2 linked regions of the Rhodoligotrophos defluvii genome follow. The main gene of each other region encodes a partner of the protein of the gene in region 2 in a complex. Links are inferred from orthologs where the notes say so. Each region holds a gene or a part of one and is shown on either strand. Other genes may lie near its edges. The genes, in order: E4P09_RS04975 and dapF.

What was found.
Region 1: the proteins of dapF (region 2) and E4P09_RS04975 are in contact, whole or in part, in a solved structure (PDB 5YGU), measured with the Escherichia coli proteins. The link is inferred for Rhodoligotrophos defluvii from one-to-one orthologs.

Annotation. Positions count from the first base shown.
Region 1 is NZ_SZZM01000001.1:1,036,943-1,040,260, reverse strand. The notes cover bases 265-3,264. They hold E4P09_RS04975 (RNA pyrophosphohydrolase), read right to left. Parts: upstream 2,023-3,264; coding sequence 1,507-2,022; downstream 265-1,506. Other genes in these bases: E4P09_RS04970 (divergent polysaccharide deacetylase family protein), read right to left, coding at 2,022-3,077; E4P09_RS04980 (TAXI family TRAP transporter solute-binding subunit), read right to left, coding at 405-1,370; E4P09_RS04985 (TRAP transporter permease), read right to left, coding at 265-383. Outside these bases: more of E4P09_RS04985, read right to left, coding at 1-264. UniProt on the Escherichia coli protein: Master regulator of 5'-end-dependent mRNA decay.
Region 2 is NZ_SZZM01000001.1:779,474-782,775, forward strand. Bases 303-3,286 are described here. They hold dapF (diaminopimelate epimerase), read right to left. Parts: upstream 2,226-3,286; coding sequence 1,380-2,225; downstream 303-1,379. Other genes in these bases: aqpZ (aquaporin Z), read left to right, coding at 572-1,312; E4P09_RS03735 (MBL fold metallo-hydrolase), read right to left, coding at 2,228-3,241; E4P09_RS03740 (MaoC family dehydratase), read right to left, coding at 3,238-3,286. Outside these bases: ykgO (type B 50S ribosomal protein L36), read right to left, coding at 102-227; more of E4P09_RS03740, read right to left, coding at 3,287-3,302. UniProt on the Escherichia coli protein: Involved in the succinylase branch of the L-lysine biosynthesis and in the biosynthesis of the pentapeptide incorporated in the peptidoglycan moiety. Catalyzes the stereoinversion of LL-2,6-diaminopimelate (L,L-DAP) to meso-diaminopimelate (meso-DAP).

The sequences.
Region 1 (3,318 bases), 260 kb from region 2 along the record:
ATGCCGACGGCTAGGTCCGCCGTTGACGGCATGCCGGCGCGCAACAGCAGATCGGTCTCGAAGATCCAGTGATAGAGACCCAACAGGAAACCTACAGCGCCAAGCATCCACAACAGCACGCGCTGCGCTCCACTCTGCGCTTTTGCCGCGGCAAGGCCGAAGATGATCAGCAGCAGGAAGCCGACATGGATCGAGCGGACCACGAGGCTGGACAAGGGGCTGTAGGCAGCGGTCCAGATCTGGAAGAGGGAGAAGACCACGCCAACGAGGTACAGAGCCTTGAGCGATGGGTTCTGCGCAGCATCCTCGACGTGGCTATCCGCTGCCGGGCGATCCGAGACCGGGCTCACTGCCGCTTCGTGCTCGCTCGACAGGGATGGCACGCGTCAACTCACCTCGTGCTCTTAGAGGACGCCAGTCTCCTTGTAGTACCGCTCGGCGCCCGGATGCAGCGGGATGGGAAGGTTCTTCGCCGCCTTGTTGGGATCGATGCCCTTTGCCGCCGAGTGCGCGGAGACCAAATCGCTGAGGTGGTCGAACATTGACTTGGTCAGCTGATAGACGGTGTCCTCGGACAAGTCCTCCCGCGTCACCAGGATGTTGGTGATGGCCACTGCCGGAACATCGGCGGGCTGGCCCTCGTAGGTGCCCGCCGGAATCACGCTGGGCTGATAGGCCGGGTTCCCGATCTTCTCCACCACGTCCTGGGGTACGGGAACCACCACGATGGGGATGGAGGTGGCAAGGTCCTTGATGGAGGATACGCCAAGCCCTGCCGATTGCAGCGTCACGTCGAGCTGCCGGTTCTTCATGAGATCGACCGATTCGCCGAACGGCAGATATTCTACCTTGCTGAAGTCGTCGTAGGTCAGGCCGGCGGCGCCAAGCACGGCCCTGGCGTTGAGCTCGGTGCCCGAGCGGGGCGCGCCGACCGAGATGCGCTTGCCCTTCAGGTCGGCGAGCGTCTTGATTCCCGATGCCTCGGACGCGACGATTTGGACATAGTTATTATAGAGGCCGCCGATGGCGCGCAGCTTGGTGAGCTTGTTGTTGAAGCCCGCTTCCTTTTCGCCATTCCACGCATCGGCCACCGCATCGCCCAAGCTGAAGGCCACCTCGGCCCGTCCGGCTTGGATCAGGTTGAGGTTCTCGACAGATGCCTTTGTCGCCTGGACAGAGATCTTGGCGTCGGGGAGAACCGAGCCGTAGACTTTCGAAAGCGCGACGCCGAGGGGATAATAGACACCGCTGGTGCCACCGGTGGCGATATTGATGAACTCGGCGGCGCTGCCGCGCGTGGGAAAGCTCAAGGCGGCGGCCGCCGTCGCGAAGCTTCCCAGGAGAACGTGCCGGCGTGTGAGCGTGATCATCAGCGTTTCCCCAGTGTCATATGAATGAGCCTTGGGGCCGATGATAGCTCGTCCGGCAGACGATTCCAGCCATCCTTATGGCTAAACCGCCCAGGTTTCGCCGGCGGGAGGCCGCATGCGCCGGTCACGCCTGGGCTTACGCCCGCAGATAAGGGGCGAAGACGGCGACCACCTGTTCATAAACGCGGCGTTTGAACGGCACCACGAGGCCCGTCACTTCGTCCACATGAACCCAGCGCCAGTCGTCGAACTCGATCTCGCCACCATCGACGGGCACGAGATTGAAATCGGAATCCTGGCCCTCGTGGCGCATCAGGAACCATTTCTGCTTCTGGCCCCGATAGCGCCCCTCCAATGCCTTGCCGATGGCCGAGCGTGGCAGATCGTATTGAAACCACTGCTCCGATTCCGCGATGATCGAGGCGCTGCGCGTGCCCACCTCTTCGAACAGCTCGCGGAACGCTGCCTCGCGCGGATCCTCACCCTCGTCGATACCGCCTTGCGGCATTTGCCAGAGTTCGGGTCCGCCGTCGCACTCCCATTTCGGCACGCGACGTCCTATCCATACCTTGTTCTCGCGGTTGGCCAGCATGATGCCAACACAAGGCCGGTAGGGCATCGCGGCAATCTGGGCGTCGTCAAGCAGCGTCATCACTTCCATCCGTTGCGGGGCATGAGCAGAGCGGCGCTCGCCGGCACGACCACCGCCTCTCGTCCATTCACCTTGTCGAGCCAAGCTGAAAGCCGCTCGATGGTGGTCGGCGTCGCTGTAGCGCTTGCCATGGCGAAGCCGTTCCTCTGGGCCACGTCCACCAGCCGGTCCAAGGCCGCCTCGATACGCGTGCCGGTCGGATTGGCATCGACGACGAGATCGACGCCTGCGTAATCCAGCCCCATAGACGTGGCAACCTGCCGGGCGGCGGCCGTGCCGGGCGTGATTTCGATGAAGCCCAAGCCACGCTGCCCGAGCTCTCGAAAGATGGTCCGGAGCGCCTCCGCATTGCTGCGATAGCGGCTCCGGGACGGATTGGCGGCGGCGAAGTAGCCCGAGGCACGGCTCAGGTGCCAATGCATGTCGTCGACGATGTCGTGCTCGGCTGCGTCGGCCAGGATCGGCCGCCTGGACAGGCCCGCTTCCGAGAAGGCCGCGGGCTCCATGGGCAGTTCCAGGAGCACCTCGTGCCCCTTCTCGCGCGCCCGATCAATCCAGCCTTGTGCGTCCCGAGCGGAGGAGGGTACAGCCAAGGTTATATCGGCCGGCAGACGGTCGAGGACAACCATTGGAACATGGGGGTCGCCACCAATACCGGCGATGACGAGGGCGATCTTCGGCAACGGCGAGTTCACCTGCTCCCGCGAGAGCGGCCTGGCATAGGCGAATAGCGGCTTTTCACCCTGGCTTACCCGTGGCAGGGGGCCATATCGGCCAGCCTCCACGAGGCTTGGCGCGGGTGCAGGCGGCAGCGCCGGGGAGATGCGGTCCGGAAGCGAGCGTGTGTCAGGAGCGGTAGGCAGGCCGGCTACAGGACCTGGAGCCTGTATAGAGCCGGTTGTCAGGCGGTCCGATCGTTCGATGTCGATCACAACTTTCGGCTGGCCGGCGTCAGGGTCATGGGCGAGCATGAGCCAAATGAAGACGCTGATCATCAGAACTGCCAGCGTGCCAACCGCGATATAGAGCGGCTTGGCAAGCGATCTGCCCGTCACGGGCCTTTCAGCCCTCGGGTGAAGCGATTTGCGAAGATCATCCGACATCGTCCCAGAGGCTATCCGCCATTGCCTCGCCGCCATACGACCGGATTTCAGATTTTTCTTGTAAATCTTAGCACGTCACGACAGCCATAGCCGGTCTACCCCGATTCGCCGGTTCGAGGCCATGGCAATCGCTATCGGGAGACATGATGATAAAGCCACGCGAACGGCTTGTCCGCTCGCGTGGCTGGTCTGC
Region 2 (3,302 bases):
ACTTGCCCCGCCAAACGCAATGCCCCTGGCCTTGACCAGGGGCATCCAGGAGCTCCGCACAGCGCAAACTGCTGATGTCGCCCGAACGAATCGGCTGGACGTCAGCCCTGACGCGCCTTGTAGCGCGGATTGGTCTTGTTGATGATGTAGATGCGGCCCTTGCGACGCACCATGCGATTGTTGCGGTGGCGCTTGGCCAGCGAACGAAGCGAGTTGCGAATTTTCATTTTAGCACCTGTGCGAACGCAAAAAGTGACAGCGTCCGCAACCGGACCCGTCTCATTCATGCGCGAAAATAGTAAGGCCGTCAGGGGATGTCAACATTGCGCGGCTAGGTTTCCGCGGGTGCCAAGGCAGCCGACCGGCTGTACCATATAGAGCGAGCAGCAGCCGATTCCCGCCACGAGCTACCGGCGTTTCGTGCCGGGATGGCGGACACCCCGCTCGAGGCCGCGCCGTCCCAATTCTGCACTACAGCGAATCACAAGTTTTCGTGTAAGATTCGCATGTTTGTGTGTTTGCGTGCGGGCGTGACGAACACACCGTAACTTCTCTTGCGGGGGCAACACCCATGGATATCAAGAAGCTGGTAGCCGAAGCCTTAGGAACCTTCTGGCTTACATTCGGCGGCTGCGGAAGCGCGGTCATTGCGGCAGCGTTTCCTGATGTCGGAATCGGCCTGCTTGGCGTAGCGCTCGCCTTCGGCCTGACCGTGCTGACCATGGCGTATGCCGTCGGCCATGTATCCGGCGCGCACTTCAATCCCGCCGTCACCGTGGGACTTGCGGCAGGTGGGCGGTTCCCGTCCAGCCAGATCATTCCATATGTCGTGGCTCAGGTGATCGGCGCGATTCTGGCAGCCGCCGTCCTCTACGTGATCGCCAGCGGCACCGCAAGCTTCAACCCCGATGGCGGCTTTGCCGCGAACGGCTATGGCGAGCATTCGCCGGGGAAATATAGCCTGACGGCAGCCCTGATTGCGGAATTCCTGCTGACGGCCGCATTCCTGTTCATCATCATGGGCGCGACTCACGGCATGGCGCCGGCCGGGTTTGCCCCGATCGCGATCGGGCTTGCGCTAACGCTGATCCATTTGATCAGCATTCCGATCACCAACACTTCGGTCAACCCAGCGCGCAGCACCGGCCCTGCGCTCTTCGCCGGCGCATGGGCGATGCAGCAGCTCTGGCTGTTCTGGCTGGCCCCTCTCCTCGGCGGCATAGCAGGCGGCGCGCTCTACCGCTGGCTCAGCCCCGAGCAGCCCTCTGGCGTCATCCAGGGCACGCCGGCCAACCCGGCCGTCCGGAGCTAGCTGGGACCAAGCGAGCCGAGGGGCTGTGACAGCCCTTCGGCTCACCATGGCCAGATTTTGAAGCCGATCAGAGCAGGTTGCGGCTGCGCAGGAAGTCGGCCGTGACCACACCCTGCCCCACTGTCTCGGTCGGGCCGGTGAGGGTTGCGCGGATGAATACCTCTCCCTCGCGCTCCAGATGAACCGAGAGATTGTCGCCACCCCGTGTGCGAATGTCCGCATCCAGACCGCTCAGGCCGAGCAAGTGGCAAATGGTGGCCGTGGCCACCGCCCCCGTGCCGCAGGCCAGCGTTTCGGCCTCGACGCCACGTTCGAAGGTGCGCATGGCCACACCGTCGATGGTCGACACGAAATTGGCGTTCGCGCCGCGGGGGAAGGCAGTATCGTGCCGAACCAGAGGCCCGAGGCGGTCCACTGGGCAATTCGGCAGGTCGTCCACCAGCAGGACCGCGTGCGGCACGCCGACCTCGGCGAAATGCACCTCGCGCTCCTCGCCCCCGATCGTAAGCCGCATGCCGAGCCTGATGTCTCGCGGCGGCGGCATGTCGATCGTCACGTGGTCCGGGCCCACCACCGCCTTCACCGGGCCGGCCTCCGTCTCGAACCGCATCTCGGACGGCGCTGCACCGATGTCATGGGCAAAGCGGGCGACACAGCGCGCGCCGTTGCCGCACATCTCGCCGGGCGCGCCGGTCGCGTTGATGTAGAGCATCGCAAAATCCGCATCGCCCCGGGGCGGCAGCAGCAGAATGAGCCCGTCGCCGCCAAGGCCGCGGCGCCGGTCGCACAGGGCGGCCGTCAGCCGGCTTGGGTCGGCCAGAGCGGTGCTGCCAAGCCCGTTGCGGCCGTCGATCATGATGAAGTCGTTGCCGCAGCCGTGCATTTTGGTGAAGGCCACGTTGTCGGCAGTCATGCTCATGCCCTTTGAAAGCGATAGGTGCCGGCGTCGTCGGTCCAGCGCAATATCTGACCATCCCCCACCAGATAGTTCAGATGGGCCCAGGTCTCGTTGGCCGCAAGCCTGATGTCATAGCCGAACATTTGTCGGGGGAACAGCTCCCGCGACGCCTCCGCAATGGTCTTCGGCGCATGGCAGATGTCCTTCACGAGCGCAAGCCGCTGCGTGTGGTGGTCCACCATCTCCGCGATCCGTTGGCGCAGTCCTTCGAACGGCTCGTTATGGGAGGGCAGCACCAGGGTATCGGCCGGCAAGGCGGCGAGCGTGCCCAAGGTGTCGAAAAAGTCGCCGAGCGGGTTGCTCTCGGGCTCCACTTGCGAGACCCCGATATTCGGGCTTATGCGCGGCAGAACATGGTCCGCCGAAATCAGCACGCTTGCATCCGCGCAATAGAGGCAGACATGCTCGAGGGAATGCCCGCCGCCGGTCATCACCTGCCAGGTACGGCCGCCTATGTCGAGACGGTCACCGTTCTGCACCCGGTGGTAGCGCCGGGGCACCACATCGGTGAGCTCCGCCATTGTACCGCCCTTGTAGACCTCGTCCCAGGTAACCCCCTCGTCCAAGCCCACCCGTGCGATGTAATCGGCAAACAACCGCCGGGATTCGGCTTCGCTGATCTGCTGTTCCCAGCATGTCCACAGCCATTCGGTGCGGCTCATCAGCAGCTCGGCGCCCGTATCGGTGCACAGGCTTCCGGCAAGCCCCACGTGATCGGGATGGCAATGAGTGACGAGGAGCCGCTTCAGCGGCTTTCCCCCGAAATGGCGGCTCATGACGTCGCGCCAGATCGCCTTGGACCGCGGTGAGCTGATGCCGGTGTCGATGGCCGTCCAGCCATCGCCGTCCTCGAGCAACCAGACATTCACATGGTCCAGCTTGAAGGGAATGGGCACCCGCAGCCACCACAGGCCCGGCATCACCGAAACCACGTCCCCATCGGCCGGACGCGTTGGAATCGCTATATTCATGCTGGCGTTTGCCTTCCTGCATCCGCTTCCGATGCGGTCTGCTCGCCGCGCATCAGCACGG